DNA from 4 places in the Pseudarthrobacter sp. MM222 genome. Region 1 is predicted to be linked to each of the others. Evidence: predicted binding sites of a transcription regulator. Region 1 holds the regulator's gene; each other region holds the start of a gene.

Region 1 (7,154 bases):
CAGATCGGCGTAGCTGCGGACGGCGCCGAGGAGCTTCTGCCAGCCCAGGCCGATATCCTCCTTGGTGCTGTGCGGCCAGCCGAAGGCCATCAGGATGCCCGTTTTCCAGTCCGTGCCGCGGGGGATTACCGGCCACTTCTCGATGCCCAGGACCGCCGGGCGGATGGCTTGCCAGACGTCCACGTACGGGTGGCCGACGATCAGGACGTTCCCGGCGGCGCCGGGCGTCGCCATCACGGCGTCGGCGATCCGGGATTCCTTGGAATCCGGCACCAGGTGGTCCACGAGCACGCCGAGACGGCGTCCGGGGCCGGGACGGAACGCCGCGACGGCGGCGGAGAGGTCATCGATGCCGTGCAGCGGCTCGACGACGATACCTTCCACCCTCAGATCGTCGCCCCAGACCTTTTCCACCAGCTCGGCGTCGTGCTTTCCCTCCACCCAGATGCGGCTGGCCTTGGCCACCTGGGCACGCTGGCCCTCGACCCGGACCGATCCGGACGCGGTGCGGCCTCCGGCCGGGGCCTGAGCGGGCCTTGGGGCCGGTGGCATCAACCGGACGGGCTGGCCCTCCAGCAGGAACCCAAAGCCGAGCCGGAAGGACCGCGATTTGCCCCGGCGGTCCTCCAGGGCCACCACATGCATCCCGCCTGACTTCTCGACCCGGGTCACAGCGCCAACCCAACCGGACTGCACATCTTCAAGCACCATGCCGCGTTCCACCGGCACTTCGGGCAGCTGGGCCTTGGCGGGGGCGGACAGGTCCTGAGGTCCCCAGTTCTGGTATGACATCTGTTACACTGCCTTCTTTCTACACTGCCTGGCGCTTGGAGGGACACGGCGGGCTGTGCCCGAAAACACCCGCCCCGGGAACAACGCCTGGAGCGAATCCAATGCTAACAACGCGGCGACTCATATTAGACTGGTTAGCACTTAGGCATGTCGAGTGCTAACCCTGCCTGTTCTAAGCCTGCCCAGTGCGGACCGCCCAGCCGGGCGGGGCCGGAGAGGGCGGCACCGTATGCGGGACAGCCGATTGGAGGTGGAGCGTGAGCGAACCACGCAAACTGGAAGTGCTGCGCGCCATCGTGGAGGACTACGTCCATTCCCGTGAACCCGTTGGCTCCAAAGCCCTCGTGGAACGGCACCACCTCGGCGTGTCCAGTGCCACCATCCGCAATGACATGGCAGCGCTGGAAGACGAAGGCCTCATCATGGCGCCGCACACGAGCGCCGGACGGATTCCCACGGACAAGGGCTACCGGCTCTTCGTGGACCAGATTTCCGCCGTCAAACCCCTCTCCCCGGCGGAACGCCGGGCCATCCAGGCCCTCCTGGAAGGTTCCGATGACCTCGACGACGTCCTGGAACGGACCGTGCGGCTGCTGTCGCAGCTGACCAACCAGGTCGCCGTCGTGCAGTATCCGCATCTGAGCCGGGCCAAGGTCCGGCACATCGAATTCGTCCTGCTGGCACCCCGTAAGGTGCTGGTGGTCCTGATTGCGGACACCGGCAAGGTGGAACAGCGGGTGATCGACGTCGGCCAGGACCTACCGGACGAGGCCGTCGCGGAGCTCCGCACGCGGTTCCTGGGCAGCCTGTCCGGGACGTCGCTGAACCTGCTGCCGCAGTCCCTGCAGTCCGTGATCGCCAGCTGCCCGCCGGCGCGGCGCACCGCGGCTCAGGCACTGGCCCGGGGACTTGAAGCCGTGGCCACGAGCAGCCGCGAAGAGCGGATGGTCATGGCCGGAACGGCAAACCTGGCCCGCTCCAATGTGGACTTCCCGCTGAGCATCGGCCCGGTGCTGGAGGCCCTCGAGGAGCAAGTGGTGATGCTCCGGCTGCTTAGCGACATGGCGGCGGATCCCCGCGGCGTGACCGTCAGCATCGGCCGGGAGAACCCCTATGACGGGCTCGCCGAGGCGTCGGTGGTGGCCACCGGCTACGGCCCGGACGCCACCGCCAAAGTCGGCGTGCTCGGTCCGACCCGGATGGACTATCCGACCACCATGGCCGCCGTCCGTGCGGTGGCCCGCTACCTTTCCAGGATCCTCGGGCCCTGACCGTCCACGCAGCGGACAACGCGCCGCTGTTGACCAGACTTCTTGCCCCAACAGGCAGTGCCCCACCGGCAGTACAAAAAGGAAGAGATACACACTTTGAGCAGCCACTACGACGTTCTTGGAGTCTCCCGCGAAGCAACCGGGGAAGAGATTAAGAAGGCTTACCGCAAGCTTGCGCGGACCCTGCACCCGGACGTGAACCCCGGCGATGACGCATCAGAGCGCTTCAAAGCCGTCACGCACGCCTACGAGGTGCTCTCTGACCCGCAGAAACGCCGGGTCTACGACACCACCGGCAACGAGAACGGCACCGACAACGGCTTCGGCGGCGGCAGCTACGCAGGCCAGGGCTTCGCCTTCCAGGACATCTTCGACACCTTCTTCGGCGCGGGCGGCCAGGCCGGTCCGGCCTCCCGGGTGCGGCGCGGGCAGGACGCGCTGATCAGCGTCCGGATCGAGCTCCGCGACGCGGTGTTCGGCGTGAACAAGAAGCTCGAAGTGGACACCGCCGTCACCTGCCCCACCTGCGCTGGCTCCTGCTGCCGGCCGGGCACCCACCCGGAGCGCTGCGACATCTGCGGCGGCAGCGGCCAGGTCCAGCGCGCCGTCCGGTCCATCCTCGGCCAGGTCATGACGGCTGCGCCCTGCGGCAGCTGCGAAGGCTTCGGCACCGTCATCAAGGATCCCTGCAACGAGTGCGCCGGCCAGGGCCGGATCCGCAGCCGCCGGACGCTCACCGTGAAGGTCCCGGCAGGCGTGGCCACCGGCACCCGCATCCAGCTCTCCGGCCAGGGCGAGGCAGGTCCCGCCGGCGGTCCCGCCGGCGACCTCTACGTGGAGATCCGGGTCAACACCGACGCCACCTACGTGCGCGACGGCGATGACCTGCACGCGAGCCTGAACATTCCGATGACGGCCGCCGCGCTCGGCACCGAACTGACCCTCGACACGTTCGACGGTCAGCAGGAAATCGATGTCAAGGCCGGCACCCAGTCCGGCGAGGTCATCACCCTGCGCGGACTCGGCGTCACGCACCTGCGCGGTTACGGCCGCGGGGACCTCAAGGTCCACCTGCAGGTCGAGACCCCGGCCAAGCTCGACCCCGCCCAGGAGGACCTGCTCCGGCAGCTCGCGAAGCTGCGCGGCGAGCAGTTCACCGAAGGAAAACTCGCTGCGAGCGGCGGCGTCTTCGCCAAGCTCCGGGACCGGCTCGGTAACCTGTAGCGGTGAGCAACCCGGTCTTCTTCACCGCCCCGGGAACCCTGGACCAGCAGGTCCCCGGTTCCAGCTTTGTCCTGGACGGCCCTGAGGCGCGCCACGCGGTTACGGTGAAGCGCCTCGCCGTGGGCGAGACGGTGGATATCGCAGACGGCGCCGGCAAGCGGCTCACCGGTTCCGTGACCGCCGTCGCGCCCGGCGAACTGACGGTGGAGTGTGCGCAGCTGACCGCGGAACCGCGGCCGGACATCCGGCTGGTGCTGGTTCAGGCACTCGCGAAGGGCGACCGGGACGAACTCGCGGCCGAGACCGCCACCGAGCTGGGGGTCGACGCCGTCGTCCCGTGGCAGGCGGAACGCTCGATCGTCCGCTGGAAGGCCGAACGGGCCGCGAAGGCCCATGCCAAGTGGGCATCAGTGGTTGCGGCGGCCGCCAAGCAGGCACGCCGCGCCTGGATCCCGGAGGTCCGACCGGCCGTCGACGGCGCCGGCCTGCAGGCGGCCGTCGCCGCGGCAGATCTGGCAGTCATCCTGCACGAGGACGCCGTGCGTCCGCTGCGGCAGGTGCTGGAGTCCTGGCGCGCGACCGTGGAGGCCGACGCCGACGCGGAGGGCGCCCGGGAGGTGCTGCTGATCGTGGGCCCGGAAGGCGGCATCAGCCCCCGTGAAGTGACAAGACTGTGCGACGCCGGCGCCGTCACCGCGCTGCTCGGGCATCACGTGCTGCGTTCCTCCACCGCCGGCCCCGCGGCAACCGTGCTGGCAAGCGACATCCTGGGCCGCTGGTAGCGGCCTCAGCAGCGATCCATTGCTCCCCACCGGCCCCCTCGCCTCGCAAGCTCGGCCAGGGAACCCTGCCGGCGTGGGCCCAAACCACCGGCCCCCTTGCCTCGCAAGCTCGGCCAGGGAACCCTGCCGGCGTGGGCCCAAACCACCTGCCCCCTTGCCTCGCAAGCTCGGCCAGGGAACCCTGCCGGCGTGGGCCCAAACCACCTGCCCCCTTGCCTCGCAAGCTCGGCCAGGGAACCCTGCCGGCGTGGGCCCAAACCACCTGCCCCCTTGCCTCGCAAGCCCGGCCAGGGAACCCTGCCGGCGTGGGCCCAACCCACCGGCCCCCTCGCCTCGCAAGCTCGGCCAGGGAACCGTGCAGGCGTGGGCCCAAACCGCCGTTTTGGGCGCCCAGAAGGGCCGTCACGGAGCAGTCGATGCCACCTGCGGCAGGGGCGTGCCGCTACTTGACCGTGAAGCCGCGGGTGTCGACGTTGAGGTCCTGGGACGGGTCGCCGTCCTGAAGCTGGGACACCCGCACTTCGTAGTTCCCCGGACCCAGGTCCACCGGGAGGTTGAACAGCCCGGACTGTGCTGCATCGGTTGAGGCGTTCGCGATCCCGTTCAGGTAGCTCGTCTTGACGGTTCCGTCGATCCGGAGGATCTCCCAGTGGAGCCTTCCGCCCGGGACGGTGCTCCTGCCGCTGATCTTGACCGTGCCGTCCTCCAGCGAGGAGGCTTCCTGGGGGTCGATGATCCAGACGGGCGCGACCATGCCGGAGCTGCGGGAGGTCGGGTTTCCGAGGCGGACGTGGTTGAAGGCGACGTAGTCCGTATGACCGTCAACGAGGACCACCACCTGGATCTGCTGCCCGGCATCGATCAGTCCGGCGCTGGCACCTGCCGCCGTCGCGGTGTAGACGAGCTGCTGGACCGCGCGTTCGGCCATCGCCGCGTCCACGTTGCTGTTGAAGGCATCGTCTGAAAGATCCACGGTGATGACGTTCTTGCCCGAGATGGACGTGGCGAGCTTCCTGGGATTCTGCCAGGGGGTGAAGAAATCCGGATCGAGCGGCTTCTCGGACATCATGACCCGAAGCGCACGGGTGACGGGGTTGTCCTGCTCCGGAACGTCCCGGAACTCACGGTAGAGGAACATGCTGTCATTGCTCCGGCCGATCCAGTACACGGGAGCCTTGTTGGAGGCCTGGGTGGTTTCCAGCGGCGCGCTGGTGGTCGGCGCTCCGGGCGAGGCCGGACCGGACTGGAGCTGGGAGGGGATGTTCGAGGTGGTGACGCCGGGCTGTGGAGTGGCCACGCAGCCGGACAGGACAAGCGCCGCGGGCAGCACCAGCAGCAGCACGCCCGGACGTATCCGGGAACCGCCTGCTGGCTTCGAACTGATTCCACGCTGCCTGATGGCTGCTTCCTTTCCGCTTCCTAACCCGAACGACCAGCCCCCGCCATGGTCAGTCGCCGTGCCGGGATCACTCCCGCCGGACGGCCGATTCCCAGCATGGCATACCGTCCGCGCGCCGCACGGGGGTTTGGGTCCGGGCGGCGGAACTGCAACGGGAACGATATGAGGCCGATACGAAGTTGATACCTAAGGCCGGGTGTGGCGGCCCCAGTGTGGACCCGAGGCCCGGCGGTGCCAGCGGCGTGCGCCGCCCGCCGCTGGCGTAAGATGGAAGGACCCGCTGAGACCCGGGACCAGAAGGCGAGTACCGCCGTCGGGCCGGATCACGGGCACAGACCATTTCCGACTGGAGGGGACCAGAGGCCCGCGGGCCAACACCATGACTGAAGCAGCGAACGGTAAAGCCCGGATCAGCGCCGGAGGGCGCGCCGCAGGCGAATTTCCACACTCCCTCCCCGGGTTGCGGACGGAGGTGGTCCTGTTCGACAACTCCGACCAGATGGTCCAGTCCCTCGGCAGTCATGACGAAGCCCTGCGCTACATTGAGACCCAGTTCCCGGCCGTGGACTTCCATGTCCGCGGCAACGAGCTCTCGATCAGCGGTCCGGCCGCCGACGTCCCTAGGATCATGAGGCTGCTGAACGAAGTCCGCGGCCTGGTCTCCCGGGGTACGGTCATCACCCCCGCCGTGCTGCAGCAGCTCGTGTCCCTGCTCCGCAGCCAGTCGCTGCAGAACCCGGTGGACGTGCTCACGCACAACATCCTCTCCAGCCGCGGAAAGACCATCCGGCCGAAGACGCTGAACCAGAAGAACTACGTGGACGCCATTGACGCCAACACCGTGATCTTCGGGATCGGGCCTGCCGGAACCGGCAAGACCTACCTGGCCATGGCCAAGGCCGTCCAGGCGCTGCAGCAGAAGGAAGTCACCCGCATCATCCTGACGCGTCCGGCCGTCGAGGCGGGGGAGCGGCTCGGCTTCCTGCCCGGCACCCTCAGCGACAAGATCGACCCTTACCTGCGCCCGCTCTACGATGCGCTGCACGACATGATGGACCCCGAATCAATTCCGCGCCTGATGGCCGCCGGCACCATCGAAGTCGCGCCCCTGGCCTACATGCGCGGCCGCACCCTCAACGACGCCTTCATCATTCTGGACGAGGCGCAAAACACCACGCCCGAACAAATGAAGATGTTCCTCACCCGGCTCGGCTTTGGCTCCAAGATGGTAGTCACCGGTGACATCACCCAGGTGGACCTGCCGTTTGGGACCCGCTCGGGGCTGCGGATCGTGGAAGAGATCCTGCAGGGCATCGAGGACGTCAACTTCACGGTCCTGGACGCGTCCGACGTCGTCCGCCACCGCCTGGTGGGCGACATCGTCAATGCCTACAGCATCTGGGACGAGATCCAGAGGAACCGGGTCAAGCAATCAGTCGCCCGGGAAAAGCGGGGAGAGCGCGCATGAGCATTGAGGTCAACAACGAATCCGGCGTGGCCGTCGACGAATCCCAGCTGGTCTCGCTCTCGCGGTTCATCTTCGAGCGCCTCTTCATCCACCCGCAGGCGGAGCTGTCCATCCTGCTGGTGGACGAGCCCGCCATGGAGAAGCTGCACATCGAACTGATGGACGAGCCCGGCTCCACCGACGTGCTGTCCGTCCCGATGGACGAACTGACGCCGGGC
Region 2 (7,154 bases), 1.5 Mb from region 1:
GCATCATCGCCATCACCGCTGCCCTGGGCCTGAAGAACATCGAGGTGGACATCACCAACCAGTCGGTGGCCATCAACTACGCCCCGAAGGACCAGACCCCCATCACCCTGCTGCGTGTGGTGCGGTCCTGGACCAACAACTACGCCGGGCTGGCCAAGGTGCATCAGCTGGTGACGGACATTGTGGTGGGGGGCGTTGGCCGCGAGGAAGCGGTGCGCCGGCTCGAGGAGATCACCCACAGTCCAAAGCCTTTCCCACGGTGGATGGTCACCGTGGCGTTCGCGGTGTTCTCCGCCGTCTTCGTCGGCGTACTCGGCGGCGGCCCGGGCGCCTCAGCCGTCGCCTTCGTCTCCAACCTGCTGGTCAGCCTGCTCGCCCGGCGGCTGGGCCGCTGGCGCACGCCGGACTTCTTCATCACTGCCTCCTGTTCCTTCCTGGTCACCTTCGTCGCCCTGCTGCTATGGCGGTTCGGCAGCCCGTTGGGGATCCAGATTGCCCCCGAGATCGTGGTGGTCGGCGGAATCCTGCTGCTGCTCCCGACCGGACGGCTCGTCTCCTCGGTGCAGGATGCGATCAACGGCTTCCCGGTCACGGCAGCCGGACGGTTCCTGTCCACCATGCTGACCTTCGGCGCGCTCGTTGCCGGCATCGCCGTCGGCTTCGTGGTCTGCGACATGACCGGGATGGAACCCATCAACGTCACCAAAACATTCCCGCCCGCGTATCCGTGGTGGGCGGTGGGCATCATGGTTGCCGTCGCGGTGGTAGCGATCGGAATCACTGAACAGACCAGCTGGCAGCTGCTGCTGCCGACGGCAGCCATCGGCGTCGTTGGCTACCTCGTCCTCATCGGGGGCGAGGCCCTCGGGATCGGGCCGCGTTTCTCGCCGGCACTGGCTGCCGTCGTGATCGGCCTGCTGGCCCGCGTGGTTGCCCTGCGGATGGGCGCCCCGCAGCTGGTGGTGGCCGTTCCGGCGGCACTAATCCTGCTGCCCGGACTCACTATATTCCGGTCGATGTATGTGTTGACGATCGAGGAGTCCGAGATCGTCATGGGGGCGGGCGGGATGCTGAACGCCGGTGCCATTGTGCTGGGCGTTGCAGCCGGCATCGTGCTCGGCGACACCCTCGCCCGGCCCCTCACGAAGAGCCTAGCCAGCAACGAACGACGCCGGGCACGGCGCCGCTAGCCCGGCGCAGCCCGGCAACCCGTTTGGGCCGCCTCCGCCGTCCGGATCGGAACCCCCTGCTAGATCTGCCCTACGGGTAGTTTCTTCTCCGCCTGGAAGTCGTCCTCCACGCGGCCGCTGGCCCAGTAGCCGGAGAGTGAAACCTGTCCGCGTTCGAGTCCGCGCTGGGCATAGAAGACGTCCCGCAGGCTCTTCATGTAGCCACGCTCGCCGTGGGCAAAGACCTGGACCCGACCCTCGGGCCATTCGGAGTCCCGTACGGCGCGGAGCAAGACCTCGCTGGCGCCGGCCGGAGCGCCTGCGCGGAAGAGCCACCGCAGTTCGATGCCGGCGGGTGCGGCGATCGCCTGGATATCCGCCTCGCTGTCCACTTCCAGGAAGGCGAGGCCGCGGGCGTGCTGCGGCAGGGCCTCGATCACGGCGCCGATCGCCGGCAGGGCGGATTCGTCGCCGGCGAAGAGGTACCAGTCCGCCGCCGGGTCGGGGTTGTGGCCGCCGCCGGGGCCGGTGAAGAGGAGGCTGTCGCCCGGCTGTGCGGTGGCCGCCCAGGGGCCAGCGAGGCCCTCGTCGCCGTGGATCACGAAGTCGATCGCCAGTTCCCCGGCCGCCTCGTTGACCCAGCGGACCGTGTAGGTGCGGGTGTGCGGCCATTGTTCGCGCGGCATGGTCTCGCGGACGGTCCAGAGGTCCAGCGGTTCCGGGTACGCGATTCCGGGCTGCGGAAACACAATCTTGACGTAGCGGTCTACGAACTCGTTGTTGACGTACTCGCCAAAGCCCGGACCGCCGGCGACGATGCGGACCATGTGCGGAGAGAGCTGTTCGCGTCGCAGCACGGTGAGGTTGATCTGCGGTCGCGATTTTCGGCTGGCCGAGGTGGTGGCGGGAACTGTGGTCATGGGCCCAAGCCTAGCCAACCAGCCTGTAAATTCTCCGTGCGGGGAACGCTGGGTTACGGAAGCGGGGGCAACTCCCAGTCCACAGTGCCGTTTCCTTGAGCCTGCAGCAGGGCGTTGGCGCGGCTGAAGGGACGCGAGCCGAAGAAACCCCGTGAGGCCGAAAGCGGACTGGGGTGCGCGCTGGCGATCACCGGCGTGGGACCCAGCAACGGTCGGGCGGATTCGGCGTCCTTGCCCCAAAGTACCGCCACCAGGGGTGCACGTCCGCCGGCTGGCGCGCTGCGGTTAGCCACGGCGCGGATGGCGGCCGCCGTAATGGCCTCCCAGCCCTTACCGCGGTGTGACCCTGCCGCCCCAGCCCGGACGCTGAGCACCCTGTTCAGCAGCAGGACACCCTGCTCCGCCCAGCGGCCGAGGTCACCGTGGGTCCTCGGCGGGAGCCCCAGATCGGCGTCGAGTTCCTTGTAGATGTTGGCGAGACTGCGGGGGATGGGGCGGGTGCCGCCGTCCACCGCGAAGGACAGGCCGACGGCGTGGCCCGGCGTCGGGTAGGGGTCCTGGCCCACAACCAGGACCCGGACGCCGGCCAGCGGCTGCCGGAAGGCACGCAGTACGTTCGTCGGCCGGGGAAGCACGTTCTGCCCGCCGGCGGCCTCCGCCGCGAGGAACCCCAGCACCTCGCGCAGCTTTCCCTCCACGGGGGTTAGCGCCTCCGCCCAGTCGGGGGCCACGAGCTCCGCCAGCGGCAGCCGTGCCAGCTGCGCGAACCCCAGAAGGTCACCGGGCGCCGCGTCCAGCTCAAAGAGGGCATCCGCACCAGGCAGGTCGGCAGAAGGCAGGTCGGCAGAAGGCGGGTCGGCGCGAGGGGAGCTGGAGGAAGGCACCGCTCCATTCTTGCAGGGCCCCAAATGACAACGGTGTTATTCGCCCGTAACATGGGACTGACCTTTAGTCGGATCCAGCCAGGGAGTGTGTCGTGGCCGAAGCAGCGCAAGAGCACCTTTCGACGCCGGAATCTTTTCCCGCGGACACGCGCAGCGAGTCGCCGCTGAGCAGCCGCGATCAGCAGATGCTGGCCCTCGAACGGCAGTGGTGGAAGTACGCCGGGGCCAAGGAACAGGCCATTCGCGAACTCTTCGACCTCTCCGCGACGCACTACTACCAGATCCTCAACGCGCTCATCGATACTGAGGATGCGCTGGCCCACGATCCCATGCTGGTGAAGAGATTGCGTAGACTACGTACGTCACGCCAACGTGCCCGCACTGCCCGCCGCTTGGGTTCAGACGCGTAAAGCACCGGCCGGACGCGCGGATTTTCCGCGCCGATAAGGCCCTGGCAACTCGTAAGAAATCAGCAAGGACGTCGTTTTTATCATGACCAAATACGCGCGGGATGAATTTGACCGGGTCCCGGAGACCCCCACCCGGCAGGGTGTCCACCGGGCAGCCGCCGAATCCCGTCGCCGCAGCCTTGCCCCTGTCCTGGCTGTCGGCGCCGTGGCGCTGGTCATCGGCCTGGTGGCTTTCCTGTTCCTGCCGAAACTTGGCTTCAACTCGGCCGGCAGCTCCTCGGCCGTGACCGCGGAACAGTCCGCCACCCCCACCGCTTCAGCGGCGCCCAGCGCCAGCAGCTCCGCCCCGGCGAGTGAGTCCCCGTCGGCAGCAGCCACACCCGACGCGGCGACGCCCTCCGAAGCGCCGTCGCCCACGGCCACGCCGGCGGACGACGCCGCAGTGGACAAGACGCAGCCCGTCGCGATCTATAACGCCACCGGCACGCCCGGACTGGCGAGCAGGGTGGGCGCCACGGTCGCTTCCGACGGCTGGACCCTCGGCCCGCTGGGCAACTGGGGCGGCGCGCGGCAAACGAGTTCAGTGATTTTCTATGACGGCGCGGAGCAGCGAGTCAACGCCGAGGCCCTGGCCTCCCTGCTCAACATCCCGACCCTCGTCGACTCCGCCGAGTTCAACATGCCGCTTGTCGTCGTCCTCGGACCCGGCTTCCAGTAGCCCGCGTCCCGGCTTCCAGCGGCCCGCCACCCGGCTCTTCCAGCGGCCCCGGTTCGGTTACGCGTGAATAACTATTGGCCGACGGCGCGGCCTGCACCCTGCGCACAGGCGCGCCGCCGCGGGTACAGTGATTTGCGGACTTCGTTTTCGCATTCCGCGGCGCACATCGTGGTGCGGCGCCCGCAAGCTAGCTGAAAGTGTGGACACCATGGCACTGGGAACCGTCAAGTGGTTCAACGCCGAAAAGGGCTACGGCTTCATCACCGTGGACGACTCCGGCGATGACGTCTTCGTGCACTGGTCCGCCATCGTGGGCGAGGGTTACCGCGCCCTCGACGAGGGCCAGCGCGTGGAACTGGAAGTGGGCGAGGGCGAGAAGGGCCCCCAGGCCGAGAGTGTCCGGCCGGCCTAGTGGCGCTTCCCGCTGCACCGCACGCCGGGCATGATCCTGCCGGAGACAACATCGTCCGACGCCGGACTGCCGCCCTGCGCGCGGGCCGTTCGGCCGCCGTGGGCGCGGTTGCGCTGCTGGTGATGACCGGCTGTCTGGCCCCGGCCGGCGGCGCCCGGGTGCGGAGTGCTGAAGCCAGCGGCGACGGCACGCTTAAGATCGGCCTGATCCTGGATAACACGGGCAGCCAGGGCTTCCTCAACACCTCCCAGCTCGCGGCAGCCAGATTGGCCGTTAGCGAAATCAATGCCGCCGGCGGCCACAAGGGCAAACCGGTCGAGCTGCTCCCCGAGATCATCAGCGAAGACACCGCAGGCCAAGCCAAGGAGCTCGCAGCCGCCAAGGCGGACGTCGTCATCGGCCCGACCGACTCCAGCCGCGCCCCCGCCGCCATCGATGTGCTTTCCAACGCCAAAGTCGCCCTGATTTCCCCCGCCAACGCCGCCAGCGGACTGAGCACCTACAGGAGCGGCGGGTACTACTTCCGGACCTCCGCAGCGGACGTCGCCCAGGCCGCCGTCCTCGTCAAGCTCGCCAAGGACGGCGGCGCCAAGACGCTGGCCATCGTGTACGAGGAAGGCGGCTACGGCAAAGACGTGTCTGCCGCCGTCGGCGCCGCGGCCAAAGCCGCCGGATTGGGGCCGGTCGCCGTCGCGGGATTCACCCCGGGTCAGGCGCAGCAGGCCGCCGCCGCCGCCAAGGCAGCAGCCCCGGACGCCGTGGTCCTCGTCGCCCGGAATGGTGCGCAAGGCGCCATCGCGGAGCTGAACAACGCCGGGCTGGGAGGACGAAAGCTCATCCTCAGCGACGGTGCCGTCAACGAGTACGGCTCCGGTCTCGGCTCAGGAGCCCTCGATGGGGCACGCGGCATCCTGCCGGGCGTGTTTCCGTCGGCGCATTTCCAGGGCGAGCTGGTGTCCGTGGATCCGGACCTGTTGGACATGACCTTTGCGGCGGAAACCTACGACGCGGTCAACCTCGCCGTCATCGCGGCCGCTGCTGCGGAGGATGACGCAGGCACCTCCATTGCGGCCCGGCTGATCGGCGTCTCCGGAGGCGCGGCACAGGCCGCCGGCGAAACAGCGGTATGCACGTCCTATCAGACCTGCATCGACCTCCTTCGGGCGGGCAAGCGACCCGACTACGACGGCCAATCCGGAGTGATCAACTTCGATTCCAACGGTGACGTGACCTCAGCCAACTACATGGTGTTCCGCTATGGCGCGGATAACCAGGCCACCAGAAGCGGAAGCGAGACGGCCCGCAGCAGCGGCCGGTGATCGCCCGTAGCGAATTTGTGCCGCAACAGAAGGCGGGCAGGGCACCGATACGGGCCGGAGCGGGACGTGCACTGGTTGCACTCTCCCCGGGGGAGTGCTAATTATTGACTTAGCACTCCCGCGTATCGACTGCTAAAACGACGCCTCCGGTCCGACCGGTCGCGAAGCCAGGCAGACGGACAGGGAGCGAAAGAAATACCTGGCTGGGTGAGATCCCGGACCTGGCGGCGTACAGAGGCCGCCCGGAAAAGGATCGTCCGTCGCGGGCACCGCAGCAAGGTCCATTCTTAACGACTGTCCCGAAAGGACTACTGCCGTTATGGCCAAGATCATTGCATTTGATGAAGAGGCACGCCGCGGTCTTGAGCGGGGCCTGAACATCCTCGCCGACGCCGTCAAGGTCACCCTCGGCCCGCGTGGACGCAACGTTGTCCTCGAAAAGAAGTGGGGCGCCCCCACGATCACCAACGATGGTGTTTCCATCGCCAAGGAGATCGAGCTGGACGACCCTTACGAGAAGATCGGCGCCGAGCTGGTCAAGGAAGTTGCCAAGAAGACGGACGACGTCGCCGGCGACGGAACCACCACCGCAACCGTGCTGGCACAGGCCCTGGTCAAGGAAGGCCTGCGCAACGTAGCGGCCGGAGCCGACCCCCTGTCCCTCAAGCGCGGCATCGAGAAGGCTGTCGAAGCCGTCACGCGCGAGCTCCTGGCTTCGGCCAAGGAAATCGAAACCAAGGAAGAGATTGCCGCCACCGCGTCCATCTCTGCCGGCGACAACGAGATTGGCGCCCTGATTGCCGAAGCCCTGGACAAGGTCGGCAAGGAAGGCGTCATCACGGTCGAGGAGTCGAACACCTTCGGCCTGGAACTCGAGCTCACCGAAGGCATGCGCTTCGACAAGGGCTACATCTCCGCTTACTTCGTCACCGACGCTGAGCGCCAGGAAACGGTCCTTGAGGATCCGTACATCCTGATCGTCAACTCCAAGATCTCCAGCGTCAAGGAACTGGTTGCTGTCCTCGAAAAGGTCATGCAGTCCAACAAGCCGCTGCTGATCATTGCCGAAGACATCGAGGGCGAGGCCCTGGCCACCCTGATCGTGAACAAGATCCGTGGCACCTTCAAGTCCGTCGCCGTCAAGGCCCCGGGCTTCGGCGACCGCCGCAAGGCGCAGCTCGCGGACATCGCCATCCTCACCGGTGGCCAGGTCATCTCCGAGGAAGTCGGCCTCAAGCTTGAGACCGCCGGCCTCGAACTGCTGGGCCACGCCCGCAAGGTTGTTGTCACCAAGGACGAGACCACCATTGTCGAGGGTGCAG
Region 3 (7,154 bases), 920 kb from region 1:
TCTTCGAACTGGGACTGGCCGTCAAGCACACCGCAGCCGGCGGCGAGCTGCTCTCCACCCCCTACGAAGAGCTGATGGAGCGGCTGGAACTTCTGGTCTCTGACACCGGCACGCTGGAGACCCTTCCGGAGCGGACCCTGCTCGTGGAGAACATGCGCGAGCATGGTCTTGGCGAACTGCTCGCCGACCTGGCCGAGCGCGAGGTGCCGGCGGAATCGGTCGCGGCCGAACTCGAGCTGGCCTGGTGGCAGTCCGCCCTGGAAGCCATGATCAGTGGCGACGACTACCTCGCCATGTCCGACGGCGACGCGCTGCGCCAGCTTGAGGCCGAATACCGCCTCGCTGACAACGCCCACATCGCCAGCGGCGCTGCCCGGCTGCGCTGGAAGCTCGCCGAGCGCTGGCGCGCGGCCATCGCGGAGAACCCGCGGCAGGCGGACCTGCTGCGCAGCCTCCTCAAGGACGGCCGCGTGACCCTCGCCGCGCTTTCCGGGCAGGCCCCGGAACTGCTGCCCAAGCTGGTGCCCGTCTGGTCCGTCAGCCCATATCTGATGTCCGGGTTGCTGCCGATTGAGCAGAAATTCGACGCCGTGGTCATCCTCGACGCCGAGGCAACCTCATTGCAGGCCGTCCTGCCCGCCATCGCGCGCGCCCAGCAGGTCATCGCCTTCGGCGACGACCAGATCGCCAGCCCCAGGACCTTCACCGTCAGCGTGGAGCGTCTCGCCGCCGGCGAAAGCTCGCACCAGGGCGTTGAAAGCGCCTACAAAGCCCTCACCGCCGTGCTGCCGGTCCGGAAGTTGCGGAACGTTTACCGGGCGGTCGACGAGGACCTCGTGCGGCAGCTGAGCAAGGCGTTCTACGACGGCGGGCTCCGCCGGCTCCCCGAAGGCCAGTCCGCTACCGGGCTGGACCGCGCGCTCAGCCTGGAATACCTGCCGGACGGCACCGGACTGCCGAGCGCGGACCAGGACGGCGTCGAATCCGTCGTCGCCGAAGTCAACCGCGCCGTGGAACTGGTCTTCGAACATGCGCGCCTCCGTCCGCGCACTTCCCTGGCCGTCGTCACCGGCAGCCTCCGCCATGCCGCCAGGATCGGGGAGTCCATCCGGCTCCAGCTGCCCAACTATCCTATGCTCGCAAGCTTCTTCACCGCCGGCGAGGAATCCTTCCGCGTGGTGGACCTGGACCGCGCCCAGGGTCTGGTCCGTGACCACATCATCTTCTCCCCGGGCTATGGACGCACCCCGCACGGGCGCGCCCTGCACAGTCTCGGCCCGCTCTCGGCCGAGGGCGGACGGGCCAAGTTTGCCCTGGCGATGACCCGCGCCCGCCGCTCCCTGCACGTCCTCAGCTGCTTCCGGCCCGAGGATCTTGACGTGACCCGGCTGAGCCATGGAGCCGTGGACTTCTACGAACTGCTGGACCGGGAAATCACCGGAAACTCCGATCTCGGCAGCCCCGCATCGCGGGCCGCCGCCAGCGAGCAGGCCCTGGGCGCCGACCCGCTCGTGGCCGATCTTGGCGACCGGCTCCGGGCCCGCGGTGCCCGGGTCTGGCACCAGTACGACGGCGTCCTCAACATGGTGGCCGCCGCCGACCCGCTGCACACCATAGGCCAGGACGACGCCGAGATCCCGCAGCCCGTGGCGATCGAATCCGACGGAACCGAACAGTACCGGAGGATGACCGTGCGGGAACGCAGCAGGCTCCGGCCGCAGCAGCTGGAACGGCTGGGCTGGCGCTACATGCCCCTCTGGACCATCGAGGTGTTCACCGACCCGTCGGCCTGTGCCGACCGGATCGGCGGGTACCTGGGACTGGAAAAGCCGGCGGTGACCAGCCGGCACCGGTCCTCGGGCTTCTTCGATGACGACGTGGAACATCTGGCCGTCAACGATGCCCAAGCGGCGGCGGGGCGTTCCGCGTCAACGCAGGGGACCGCCGCGCCGGGCGCCCCCGCTTCTTTTGCCGCCGAACCAGCAACCACCGGCTCTCATGGCGGAGAGCAGCAGCAAGCAGCAGCACCGGGCACTAAGGAGGCCGACCGCATGAGCGCAGACGGCGACGTTCAAGACACAAGCGCCAACGAGGCGCACGACGAACAGTGGGCCGCCGAGACGGGCGCATCTGAGGAGGCGCCGGCGGGCGCGGGCGTGCCCGCTTCGGCTGCCAGCAGCGCGGTGGCCGAAGGCGTGCTGCCGAACAAGGCGGCCGAGGACGACCCGCGCCGCTGGGGAGACCGCCCCGACGGCTACGACCACGATTCCTGGCTGCAGGAACAAAAACCCCCGCACTGGGGCTAGGACTCGCCGAGGGGTGGCCGACCCGGCGGGGTGGGGCCCCGGGAGCGCCGCCTAGCCAGGTACCGGCGGGACCAGGACGAAGAACAGCTTCCCTTGGGTGGAGGCGCCGGCGAGCCGCCGGGACTGATCGGCATCGGCGGCCACGACGATGAGACCGTCCGTCTCGGCGTCCCCAAGCCACTGCGCCGCCTTGCCGCCCTGTGCGGAGGTCCACAGCACCGGCACGCCGGCGGCCAGCACCTCGGACGTGCCGGGCCGGTCAAAGCCGTTGTCGCCGGACATCACCACGTTGACCAGCTGGCCGGCGGAGACCAGCCGGACGGAGGCCGGGTCCGCCATCCGTAGCGGCACGGCAGCCGACCCCGGCGGACTTCCTGCCAGCAGGCCTGGACCCAGGAGCTGTGTGTCTGCGATCAGCTGGCCCTGCCGCAGGGGTATGGCCAGTTGCTTCCCGTGGAGCGTCGCGCCGTCGCCGAAGCTGCCGGCGGGGAGCAGCCCGGGAGGGATGTTCAACACCATCATGTCGGCGGCGTCGAGGGTTTTGCCGGCCGGCAGATCTCGGGCAGCGGCGACGGCGGCAACCGTATCGTCCGGCGCCGGCGTGAGTTGTTGGACGGTGATCCCGGCCGCGATACACAGCAGCAGAGCCACTGCCAGCCGGCGGTTCCGGTTCAGCCATCCCCTCAGGCGGCTGCTTCCCCGACTCCCGCCCGGACCGCCGCGGGCACGCGGTGGACTTCCTCGGTGCGGGCCGTAGCCGTGCGGGCCAGAGCGGCTGGGTGGTGCTGCACGGCCGCGGCTAAGGAAGGAACCCGTGCGGAAGACTGCGCCAAGAAGAATCCGCGCAAGGAAAATGCCGCGCGTACGAACAGGGGTAGCGACTGTAGCCATGACGCCACGCTAGCCCGACCGGGACGGCGGCGGCAGGCGCCGCGGTGCCTATGTGGACAACCCGCAAGGCGGATTCGTCGGTGCCGGAAAAGCGGCGGACCGCCGCCGGCAGCGGATGTTCAGTTCGCGGCAGCCGGAGCGGGAGCGGCCGGAGCGGCCGGCGTCGCAGCGGGTGCAGGGGAAACGGTGCTGCCCTTGGCGTCCCTGGAATCAGTCCGGTAGAAGCCGGAGCCCTTGAAGACGACGCCGACGCTGTTGAACTTCTTGCGCAGAGTGCCCTCGCACTCGGGGCAGGAGGTCAGGGAGTTGTCCGTGAATGACTGCACGATCTCGAAGGCGTGGCTGCAATCCTTGCAGGCATATGCATACGTGGGCACTGGAAATCCTCCTTTGGGACAAACGAGCAGGTCCGGTGCTGCCCGGTCCGGATCGCCAATATGTCTACCGACGGCTTCCGGCACTTAGCAGTCGCAGGGCCTGAGTGCTAATTCTATCATCCCGGGATCGTGGCTTCAGAGCAGGCGGACGAAGCCGCCGGGGGTCAGGGCGGACGGGACCCGGCGGTCATAGGACTCCACGGGAATGCTTCCGGCGGGCAGGACCTCACCGTCATAGACGACGGCGATTGCGGGGAGCGGCGGAAGCCGTCCGCCGCCGTCGGCCGGCGCGAACCGGCCCGGGAAAAGCATCTCCAGCGTCGTCAGGAACTTGTCGTAGTACCCGCCGCCTTGGCCGATCCGGTTGCCGGAGAGGTCGACGGCGGTGGCCGGCAGGAAGAGGCCGACGGCGGACCGCATGATCTCCGGACCAAAGGGTTCGCCGACCGGTTCTTGGATTGGGGCGAAGCGGCTGCGGACAAAGGCGGACGCCGGCGTCCAGTACACCCAGCTGAGGGTGATGCCGGGTTCGCACACCGGCAGCAGCACCCGGTGTCCGGCGTCGTGCAGCGCCGACAGCAGGGGGAGGGTAGGAGGTTCGCTCCCGACTCCCAGGTAGGCGGCGAACGTTCCGGCCTGGCCGCCCGCCAGTCCGTTCGCCCACATCAGCCCGTGCTCCGCGATCGCTGCGCCGGCCGCGTCGAGCGCTGGAGGCCGCAGTAGTGCCCGGCGCGTCCGGTGCCTCGCGCGGATCTCTTCTTTCGTTGCGTTCATCTCGCGGCCTTCCACCTGTGGGCATCCCGCACCGCATGCGCGGCCGATCCGTGCCCTTAACCGGCTGTAGCTAATTACCGAATGTTTAATACCTCCGTTAGATTAGTCGGGTGACTACACCTATCGCTTCCGTCCGCAAGGCCGTCATCCCCGCTGCGGGCCTCGGCACCAGGTTCCTTCCGGCCACCAAGGCCATGCCCAAGGAAATGCTTCCCGTCGTGGACAAGCCTGCCATCCAGTACGTCGTCGAAGAGGCCGTAAATGTCGGTCTGAGCGACATCCTGATGATCACGGGCCGCAACAAGCGCGCGCTGGAGGACCACTTCGACCGTGTCCCCACCTTGGAAGCCACGCTTGAAGCCAAGGGCGACACGGCCAAGCTGGAATCCATCCAGGCCGCGAGCAACCTCGGTGACATCCACTATGTGCGTCAGGGCGATCCCCTGGGTCTGGGCCACGCCGTCCTGCGCGCGAAGCAGCACGTCGGCTACGAACCGTTCGCTGTTCTGCTGGGCGACGACCTGATCGATGCCCGCGATGAGCTCCTCAGCACCATGATCGAAGTCCAGGCCAAGACCGGCGGGTCGGTTGTAGCACTGATCGAGGTGGACCCTTCCCAGATCAGCGCCTACGGCTGCGCCGACGTCCAGGCGATCCAGGGCGAAGAGTATGTCCGCATCAACCAGCTGGTGGAAAAGCCCAACGTTGAGGATGCCCCCTCCAACCTCGCCGTGATCGGCCGCTACGTCCTCCACCCGGCCGTCTTCGAAGTCCTGGAACGCACCGCGCCCGGCCGTGGCGGCGAGATCCAGCTCACCGACGCGCTCCAGACGCTCGCCGCCGGCGACGGCGAAGGTTACGGCGTGTACGGCGTCGTCTTCCGCGGCCGCCGCTACGACACCGGTGACAAGCTCAGCTACCTCAAGGCCTGCGTACAGCTCGCCTGCGACAGCGATGACCTCGGTCCCGGCCTGCGTGAGTGGCTGCCCGACTTCGCCTCCAGCCTCACCGCCAGCCTGACAAAGTAACTCCCGTGGGGGGCAGCTTCAACTGGCCGGTGACGCTGGAATGCGGTGACATCCTGCTGCGGCCGATCCGGTACCGTGACCGCAAGGAGTGGACGGAAGTCCGTTCCCGCAACAGCGAGTGGCTCGCCCCCTGGGAGGCATCCAACCCCCTTCCGGGCGGCGGACTTCCCGACTACCGTCAGATGGTGCGCTCCCTCAAGGCACAGGCGGCGCAAGCCTCGGCGCTGCCGTTCGTTATTACGGAATGGACGCCGGGCTTCCGGGAGCCGGTGATCGTCGGACAGTTGACGGTGTCATCCATAGTCTGGGGTTCGGCGATGATGGCCACTCTCGGCTACTGGGTGGACCAGCAACGGGCGGGCCACGGCATCGCCCCCACCGCTGTGGCCATGGCCACGGACCACTGCTTCGGCACTCTCGGGCTGCACCGGATGGAGATCAACATCAGGCCCGAGAATGCGGCCAGCCTCCGAGTGGTGGAGAAGCTTGGCTTCCGGGACGAGGGCTACCGGCCGCGTTTCCTACACATCAACGGGGAATGGGCCGACCACCGAACCTTCGCGCTGACCGCCGAGGAAGTGCCCGAGGGTCTGCTTTCCAGGTGGCTCAAGACCCGGTCGTCCTGATCGGCTGAATCCCGTGATGACCAGCCAGAACGTCGTAAATCAAGTCATTTGCCGGTTGCCTCGCGACACACCGCGCCCAATGCGGGCCCGTCGGCCGTGTTGCTCATACCGTTTTGACTGTGGACTTCCCTCTTAGCAGCTCTGTGATCCTTGTCATTGCTGTTGCGCTCTGGATTGTATGGGTGGCCCCCTACGTGCTCCGGAACGGACGGCACCAGCTGCAGCCTGCGGGCGAGCTCCTGGCGGATGTCGTTGACATTGCAACAGCAGACCCCCAAGCCGGGAAGGTCATGATGATGACGCCCCAGCAGGAGAAACCCATGACCAGTACACAGCGCGCCGTTCCTGCCACGAGTTCCACCCCCTGGATGGACTCCGGCAGTCGGGGACCACCGCCCCGGTGTTCCGAATTCGGTATGGTCGCCTGGCCCTCGCCCTGGCGGGGTTGCTCTCGCTGCTCACCGGCATCATCTCGGCAGCCCTGCGAATTTTTGGACTCGGCCCGTCCTGGTTGCCCGTGGTGGCCCTGCTCGGTGCCGGTGGCGCCGTCGTGCTGCTCCGACGTCTCGCTGTGCGTGATCGCCGGCGCAAGGTGGACGAGGCTTTCCGCTCAGCCATGAGCGCACCATCCAGAATCGCGCCGGGGGATTCCACTCAACGATCAGCAGCGTCGCAGGAGTCTGATCAGCGTCCTGACAGCCCCCTCTTCGACGCGCAGGCCGTTGCTGCCCCGCCGCGGCCGGCGCCGAAACCCCTCACCGCCCAGGAACTCCGGCAGGCCGCTCTGGCCGAAGCCGTGGCGTCCGGTGACCTCGCAACCGCACTGGACACCGGGTCGTCCAATGCTGAAGCCGCCAGCTGGGAGCCGGTGGAAGTGCCCAAGCCCACGTACGTCGAGGCCGCCAAAGCTGAGCGGGCGGCTCCGGAGCCGTTGGATCTGCCGGAAGCCCCCAAGGCAGTCGGCAAGCCTTCGCTGAAGCAGGGCCTCAACCAGGCGGCGGCTGCAGCCTCGGCCGGCGCTGACGACGACGCGAAAGTCGTTGGTAAGGGGCAGCGGGCCCTGAGCAACCTGGATGACGTCCTCCAGCGCCGCCGCGCCTGATTCGTTCTTCGCAACCCCGGGCAGCCCACTGCGGCCGCCCGGGGTTTTTG
Region 4 (7,154 bases), 940 kb from region 1:
CTGGTGGCCCGCGTGCTGGTCTTCATCGGCCGGCTTCTCCACCACGAGGGTTTCCGTGGTGAGCACCAGTGCCGCGATCGAGGCGGCGTTGCGCAGTGCGGCGCGCGTCACCTTGACCGGGTCGATGACGCCGGCGGCAATCAGGTCTTCGTACTCGCCGGTCTTGGCGTTGAAGCCCTGGTTGTTTGCGGATTCGGCAACCTTGGCAACGACGACGTAGCCGTCGAAGCCGGCGTTCTGGGCGATCCAACGCAGCGGCTGGGTCAGGGCGCGGCGGACGATGCCCACGGCAGCTGCCGCGTCACCTTCGAGAGCCTGAACGGCCGGATCCTCGTCGAGCGCCTTGAGGGCGTGGATGAGGGCGGCGCCGCCGCCGGCCACGATGCCTTCTTCGAGGGCAGCGCGGGTGGAGGACACGGCGTCCTCGATGCGGTGCTTCTTTTCCTTCAGCTCCACCTCGGTGGCTGCGCCGACCTTGATCACGCCGATGCCGCCGGCCAGCTTGGCCAGGCGTTCCTGGAGCTTTTCCTTGTCCCAGTCGGAATCGGTGCGGGTCAGCTCGGCGCGCAGCTGGGAGACCCGGGCTGCGACGTCCTCGGCCGAACCGGCGCCGTCGACAATGGTGGTGTTGTCCTTCGTGACGGTGATGCGCCGGGCGGTGCCCAGCACCTCAAGGCCGACGCTGTCCAGGCTGAGGCCCAGTTCCGGGGAGACAACCTGGGCGCCGGTGAGGGTGGCGATGTCCTGCAGCATGGCCTTGCGGCGGTCGCCGAAGCCCGGAGCCTTGACGGCAACGACGTTCAGGGTGCCGCGGATGCGGTTGACGATCAGCGTGGAGAGTGCCTCGCCCTCGACGTCTTCGGCAATGATGAAGAGCGGCTTGGAGCTCTGCAGCGCCTTTTCCAGCAACGGCAGGAAGTCCTGCACGGAGGAGATCTTGCCCTGGTTGATCAGGATCAGCGCGTCCTCGAGGACTGCTTCCTGGCGTTCCGCGTCGGTGACGAAGTACGGCGACAGGTAGCCCTTGTCGAACTGCATGCCCTCGGTGAGGACCAGCTCGGTCTGCGTGGTGGAGGATTCCTCGATGGTGATCACACCATCCTTGCCGACCTTGCCGAATGCCTCTGCCAGGAGCTCGCCGACCTCGTCGCTCTGCGCGGAGATGGAGGCCACGTTGGCGACCTGGGTTCCTTCAACCGGCCGGGCGTTCTCGAGCAGGCGGGCGGCGACGGCCTCGACCGAGACCTCGATGCCGCGCTTGATCTGGCCCGGAGCGGCGCCGGCCGCTACGTTGCGGAGGCCTTCCTTGACCAGGGCCTGTGCCAGCACCGTGGCGGTGGTGGTGCCGTCACCGGCAACATCGTTGGTCTTGGTGGCGACCTCCTTGGCAAGCTGCGCACCAAGGTTCTCGTAGGGGTCGTCCAGTTCGACTTCACGGGCGATGGTGACACCATCGTTGGTGATCGTGGGAGCGCCCCACTTCTTGTCCAGCACGACGTTGCGGCCGCGCGGGCCAAGCGTCACCTTGACCGTGTTGGCGAGCTTATCGATGCCGGCTTCAAGCGACCGGCGGGCAGCGTCGTTAAACGCAAGCTGCTTTGCCATGGTTTTGTCCTTTCAAGACAGAACCCCGCGCAACTGACCCGTCAAAGAAGGATCGGCGGCGCGGGGTCCAAGAGAGTTACTTTACGACGATCGCCAGGACGTCGCGGGCGGACAGCACGAGGTACTCGGTGCCGCCGGTCTTGACTTCGGTTCCGCCGTACTTGGAGTAGATGACGACGTCGCCGACGGTGACATCGATCGGGACGCGGTTGCCGTTGTCGTCGAAGCGGCCGGGGCCTACTGCGACAACTTCGCCTTCCTGCGGCTTTTCCTGCGCGGAGTCCGGGATAACCAGGCCGGAAGCCGTGGTCTGCTCGGCTTCGAGCGGGCGGACAACAATACGATCCTCAAGAGGCTTAATAGAGACCGACAAGGACCTCTCCTATTCGTCAGCAAATTCGTGGACTTTAAGCTGTGGTGCCATGGCGTACAGACCGTCGTCGCGGTGCCGGCAGCAGCCAGGCTGTGAAGCTTCAGGTGTTAGCACCCTCCTAGGGAGAGTGCTAAGGACGACTCTATGTAAATGGTTAGCACTCGGTCAAGGCGAGTGCCAGAAATACGTCGGGAGTGAACGCCCCGGGGCGCGCTATGGCAGGTTTCGGGGCCGAGGCCTAGCGTCCTCCGAGGTCCTCGAAGTCCACGTCCTCGCCCTCGTCCCCCGTGCCGTTCCGGCCCGGCGCGTTCCGGTCGCGGTACAACAGGAACCCGCCGGCGGCGGCGAGCGCGAGGCCGATGAGCAGGAAGATGATGCCGCCGATCCGGGCGGCGGCGTAGCTCTCGCGGATGGAACGGGCCTCGTCGGTGGCGTCCTGCACGTCCTTGCCACCCACCGAGTAGACCGTGGCGTTAAAGGAGTCGAGGAAGAAGATAATGACCAGCAACGCGGCGCAGACGACGGCAATCACGAGGCCCGCGACCAGCGCCGGCCGGGCGAACCTGCCAAGGCCGGAACGGCCCGGGCGGTCAACAGCAGCATCGGTGCCGTCAACAGCAGCATTGGTGCCGTCAGCTGCAGCGTCCGGGCCGGCGGTGCCGGCTTCCGGGTAGGCGCCCTGGGTTCCGCTGGTTTCCCTGCCGCTGTCATCCATGCCGTCCAGCCTAGCGGTCAGTCAGGGCAGCGGCGCCTGAACTACGCTTGATGCCATGGCTGACGCACCGCAGGACCAGATCGCCCCGCTCCTCAATCCCGAAGGCTGGGAACTGCTGGCGTCGCTGGGACCGTACCGGGAGGATGAGGCGTTCCGGCTCAACGCCTCGCTCCGCAAGGCGGGTCACTCCCCCGAACTGGTGTCGGCGGCGCTCACGCAGTCCCGGCTCCGGACCAAGGCCGAGGCCAAGTTCGGTGAATTCGCCCGGCAGATGATCTTCACCCAGGCGGGGCTGGAACAGGCCACCCGGCTTCCGGTGGCGGCCCGGCACGCGCAGCGCTTCGCGGAGGCCGGAACCCAGCACGTCGCGGACCTTGGTTGCGGCCTGGGTGCCGACGCGATGGCGCTGGCCTCCCTGGACATCCAGGTCACAGCGGTGGAGATGGATGAGACCACGGCAGCCTGCGCCACCATGAACCTGATCCCGTTCCGGAACGCCACGGTGGTCCATGCTGACGCCACCGCGTTGCCCCTGGCGGGAATCGACGGCGTCTGGCTGGATCCCGCCCGCCGAACCACCTCAACCTCGGGGACCAAACGGCTCTGGGATCCGGAGGACTTCTCCCCGCCGCTGTCCTTTGCCGAATCCCTGGCCGGTTCCGGTGTCGCCGTCGGCGTGAAGATGGGCCCCGGTATGCCGCATGAGGCGGTGCCCGCGGGCTGCGAGGCGCAGTGGGTCTCGGTCGGCGGGGACGTCACCGAGGTGGCCCTGTGGTTCAACGCCGTGCGGCGTCCGGGTGTCCGGCGTGCCGCCTTGCTGCTGGGGCCGCAGGGAGCCGCCGAGCTGACCAGCGCCGAGGAGTTCGACGGCGGCCCGGCCGCCCCGGTGGGCGCTGTCGAGGGGTATCTCTATGAGCCCGACGGCGCCGTCATCCGCGCCGGGCTGGTGGCCGACGTCGCCCTCCAGCTGGGCGGGCATCTGGTGGACGAGCACATCGCCTACATCTGCGCACCGGAGCTGGTGGACACGCCGTTCGCCCGGGCGTACCGGGTCCTGGAAGTGATGCCCTACAACGTCAAGGCGCTGAAGGCCTGGGTCAAGGACCGCGGCGTTGGCGTGCTGGACATCAAGAAACGCGGCACGTCGGTGACGCCCGAGGAGCTGCGCAAGCAGCTCCTCCCCGGCGGGAAGAACACGGCCGGCAAACAAAAAAGCAAAAAGGCGGCCACCCTGGTCCTCACCAGGATCGGCGAGGACCGGGTGGCCATCTCGGTGGAACCCGTCTAGCTGCGCCGGAGCCCGGTCCGGGCGAAGCGGCAGGAATATCGGGCTACTGTGCCCGCATGAAGTCCTCGGCGGACCGGATCTGCTCATCCGTGGGCCGGATCCCGGTGTAGAGCACAAACTGCTCCAGCGCCTGGATCGTGGCTACCTCGGCTCCCGTGATCACGGTCTTGCCGGCCGCGCGGGCGGCCTTGATGAGCGGCGTCTCGGCCGGGAGGGCGACCACGTCGAACACCACCTTGGCGGCGTCGATGGCCTCCAGCGGGAAGGACAGCGCCTCTGCGTCCGGTCCGCCGGCCATACTCCCTGCCATACCGATAGGTGTGACGTTGATGAGCATGTCGGCCGTGCCGGTGCCGGACTGCGCCGAGCCCAGTTCCGCGCTCCAGGCGAAGCCGTACTGTTCGGCCAGGGCGCGGCCGGAGTTCTCGTTACGGGCCACGACGGTCACGCCCGTGAAGCCGGCATCGCGCAGCGCGGCCACGGTGGCCTTGGCCATGCCGCCGGAACCCAGAACCAGCACCGAGGAGTCTGTTGGGACGGCGTTGCTTTGCAGGAGCTGCTCAATTGCCGTGTAGTCGGTGTTGTACGCGGTGAGGCGTCCGCCGTCGTTGACGATGGTGTTGACCGAGTCGATGGCCTTGGCTGATGGGTCCATCACGTCCACGAGGGCAATGACATCCTCCTTGTACGGCATGGACACGGCGCAGCCGCGGATTCCCAGGCCCCGCACTCCGGCGATCGCCTGGGCCAAGTCGGTGGGTGCGAAGGCCTTGTAGATCCAGTTCAGGCCCAGCTGTTCGTACAGATGGTTGTGGAAGCGCGTCCCGTTGTTGCTCGGCCGGGCCGAGAGGGAGATGCAGAGGGTCATGTCTTTGTTCAGAATGGGCACGCCTCCATTAAACGCCAGCCGCGCCCGGATTGAGTCGGGAAGTCAGCCGCAACCGCTGCCGGGGTTCTGCGCGCCCACGGCGACGGGAAGTTTCCCGGGCGCGGCGGCCTTCCCGGCGAGCACGGCCGCGAGCGCCTCGAAGGCGCCCGGGCTGCGGCCGTACAGGGCAATCTTTGCCGGCGCGGCCGAATCGGCCAGCGCCCACGGCGCGTCGAGGGTGACGACGACGTCCGCCACGGGTGCCGCCGGATCGAGTGCCGGCCTGCGGTGGCCGATCAGGGAGACCAGGGGACCCTCGCCGATGCTGATCCCGACGTCGCGGGCGGCGGCCGCGAACCTGGCACGGTCCTGGTCCGTGCCGCCGGTGACGCGCACGCTCGGGGGCACCATCGGCCCGCTGCAGGGGCCCGCCAGCACGGTGATCGCCGCCGCGGAGATCTTCCGCGAGATGTCCGCGCCGCTTCCCGGTTGGCTTCCCTCCGGAGCGCCGGTCCGGCCCCGCCAGATCATCATGGTGACCACCCGCTGCGCAGCCTCGGCGAGCCTTTCGGGTGCCAGTGCGCCGCTCCGTACGGAGCTGACGATCGCGGCATGGGCGGCTCCGACGTCGGCCGGCATCAGCAGCAGGTCCGCGCCCGCGGCCAGGGCCGCCGGTGCCGCCGAACCGTGCGGAAAGCGGTCCTTGAGCGCTTCCATGTTGAGCGCGTCCGTCACCGCCACGCCGCGGAATCCCATCCCGCGCAGCTCCGCGTACGCTGCTTTCGAGACGGACGCGGGCACCTCCGGTTCCAGGGCAGGCACCACGATGTGACCGGTCATGACCATGGGCAGCCCGGCGTTGACTGCCGCCTGGAAGGGCAGCAGGTCCTTGGCCCGGAGCTGGTCCAGGGACGCCGGCTGGACGGGCAGGCCCAGGTGCGAATCGACGCTCACGGACCCGTGGCCCGGGAAATGCTTGGCCGCGGGCAGCATGCCCGCAGCCTGCATCCCCCGCGAGAACGCAACACCGAGGTCCGCGGCCGCGCCGGCGCTACCGGACATCGACCGTGCCCCGATGGTCGGGTCGGAGGGTCCCATCGTGACGTCGGCGGTGGGGGCGAAATCGGCGTTGAAGCCCAGCGCGGAGAGTTCGGAGGCCAGAGCCTGTCCGGCCTCGGTGGCCAGAGGTCCGCTCCCTGCGGCGCCGTAGCTCATCGGCGCGGGCCACTCGGTCAACGGGGCACGCAGCCGGGCCACTGCCCCGCCTTCCTGATCCACCGCGATCATTCCGGGCCAGCTGCGGCCGTCCGCCGTGGCGGCGGACTGGAGCCTGAGGGTGACAGCGCTCATCGCGCCGGTGTCCACCTGCCCGCCGGGTGTTCTTGGGACGTTGTCGCCCATGATGATGGAGCCGGCCAGGTGGAGCCGTTCGATGTCCGCGGCGCGCGTCTCGTGGTCCAGGCCGGTGTAGAAGGGAAGCAGGACCTGCCCTGCCTGTTGTTCGAGGCCCATACCGGCAAGAGCCTGGCTCGCTGCGTCCGCGTCCTGCTGTTGCGGTCCCCAGCCCAGCGGCCGCGATCCCGGGTCCTGCAGGCCGGCCATTCCGGTCCGGTCCGCAGGCGCGGCGGGAGTGGTCGAGGGAGGTCGCGGGGAGGGCGCGGCGGACGTTTGTTCCGGGGATGGCTGGCCTACCGAGGACTCTGACGTCGGGGGCCCGGAGCAGGCGGCTGTTCCGAGCGCCAGCCCCAGCAGCGCCGCCAATACTGCTGCGTGCGTAGTCATTTTGTGAAATCTTTCACTTCTTCGCGACAACTTGGGCACCGACTCCATGCTACCCCTGCACTAGACTTGGACCACCGTTGCCCCCGCCAACCGCCCTGCCAGTACCGCTGCCAGATGGGGTCACGGCAACGGACAGCAGAACAGCGAAGGGACCACATGAAGATTGATTTTGCTTCATCCAGGCAATCAACTCTTGGTGTGGAATGGGAGCTCGCGCTCGTCGACGCAGAGACCGGCGAACTCGCCTCGGTAGCCAACGAGGTGCTCCGCGGGGTTGCCGCCGCGCATCCCGAGCTTAACGAGGATGACGAGCACCCCCACATCAAGCAGGAGCTGCTGCTGAACACCGTGGAGCTGGTCACCGGGATCTGCAACACGGTGGCGGAAGCGAAGGCGGACCTGAGCAGTTCCCTGGCCGCGGTCCGGGACGTCACCGACCCCATGGGCGTTGAGGTCTTCTGCGCCGGCAGCCACCCTTTCAGCCCGCCCCAGCTCCAGCCCGTGACGGACAAGGAGCGCTACG

Evidence for each region. Region 1 encodes HrcA, which represses chaperone genes, less so after heat shock. Its sites were predicted from a motif close to TTNGCACTCGNNNNNNNCGAGTGCNAA; they were not measured.
Region 2: groL (chaperonin GroEL) is a predicted target of HrcA. The motif match lies at 5,942-5,968, and genes of this name have one in related genera.
Region 3: OM977_RS14605 (FmdB family zinc ribbon protein) is a predicted target of HrcA. The motif match lies at 3,659-3,685, and genes of this name have one in related genera.
Region 4: groES (co-chaperone GroES) is a predicted target of HrcA. The motif match lies at 2,133-2,159, and genes of this name have one in related genera.

What each region holds. Positions count from the first base shown of each region.
Region 1 covers NZ_OX352321.1:2,284,598-2,291,751, reverse strand. Annotated here, with positions in the region: gene OM977_RS10370 (DUF3097 domain-containing protein) at 1-792, opposite strand, end outside; gene hrcA (heat-inducible transcriptional repressor HrcA) at 1,050-2,063, shown strand; gene dnaJ (molecular chaperone DnaJ) at 2,160-3,287, shown strand; gene OM977_RS10355 (16S rRNA (uracil(1498)-N(3))-methyltransferase) at 3,290-4,069, shown strand; gene OM977_RS10350 (GerMN domain-containing protein) at 4,512-5,411, opposite strand; gene OM977_RS10345 (PhoH family protein) at 5,848-6,936, shown strand; gene ybeY (rRNA maturation RNase YbeY) at 6,933-7,154, shown strand, end outside.
Region 2 covers NZ_OX352321.1:741,611-748,764, forward strand. Annotated here, with positions in the region: gene OM977_RS03555 (threonine/serine ThrE exporter family protein) at 1-1,190, shown strand, start outside; gene OM977_RS03560 (siderophore-interacting protein) at 1,250-2,089, opposite strand; gene OM977_RS03565 (uracil-DNA glycosylase) at 2,143-2,913, opposite strand; gene OM977_RS03570 (DUF3263 domain-containing protein) at 3,066-3,383, shown strand; gene OM977_RS03575 (LytR C-terminal domain-containing protein) at 3,466-4,101, shown strand; gene OM977_RS03580 (cold-shock protein) at 4,310-4,513, shown strand; gene OM977_RS03585 (ABC transporter substrate-binding protein) at 4,513-5,832, shown strand; gene groL (chaperonin GroEL) at 6,152-7,154, shown strand, end outside.
Region 3 covers NZ_OX352321.1:3,201,105-3,208,258, reverse strand. Annotated here, with positions in the region: gene OM977_RS14615 (DUF4011 domain-containing protein) at 1-2,306, shown strand, start outside; gene OM977_RS14610 (RcpC/CpaB family pilus assembly protein) at 2,358-2,957, opposite strand; gene OM977_RS14605 (FmdB family zinc ribbon protein) at 3,317-3,574, opposite strand; gene OM977_RS14600 (5-formyltetrahydrofolate cyclo-ligase) at 3,710-4,348, opposite strand; gene galU (UTP--glucose-1-phosphate uridylyltransferase GalU) at 4,459-5,376, shown strand; gene OM977_RS14590 (GNAT family N-acetyltransferase) at 5,382-6,002, shown strand; gene OM977_RS14585 (hypothetical protein) at 6,403-7,104, shown strand.
Region 4 covers NZ_OX352321.1:3,223,740-3,230,893, forward strand. Annotated here, with positions in the region: gene groL (chaperonin GroEL) at 1-1,605, opposite strand, end outside; gene groES (co-chaperone GroES) at 1,682-1,978, opposite strand; gene OM977_RS19700 (hypothetical protein) at 2,217-2,693, opposite strand; gene OM977_RS14685 (class I SAM-dependent methyltransferase) at 2,749-3,981, shown strand; gene OM977_RS14690 (shikimate 5-dehydrogenase) at 4,025-4,849, opposite strand; gene OM977_RS14695 (glycoside hydrolase family 3 N-terminal domain-containing protein) at 4,913-6,631, opposite strand; gene OM977_RS14700 (glutamate--cysteine ligase) at 6,788-7,154, shown strand, end outside.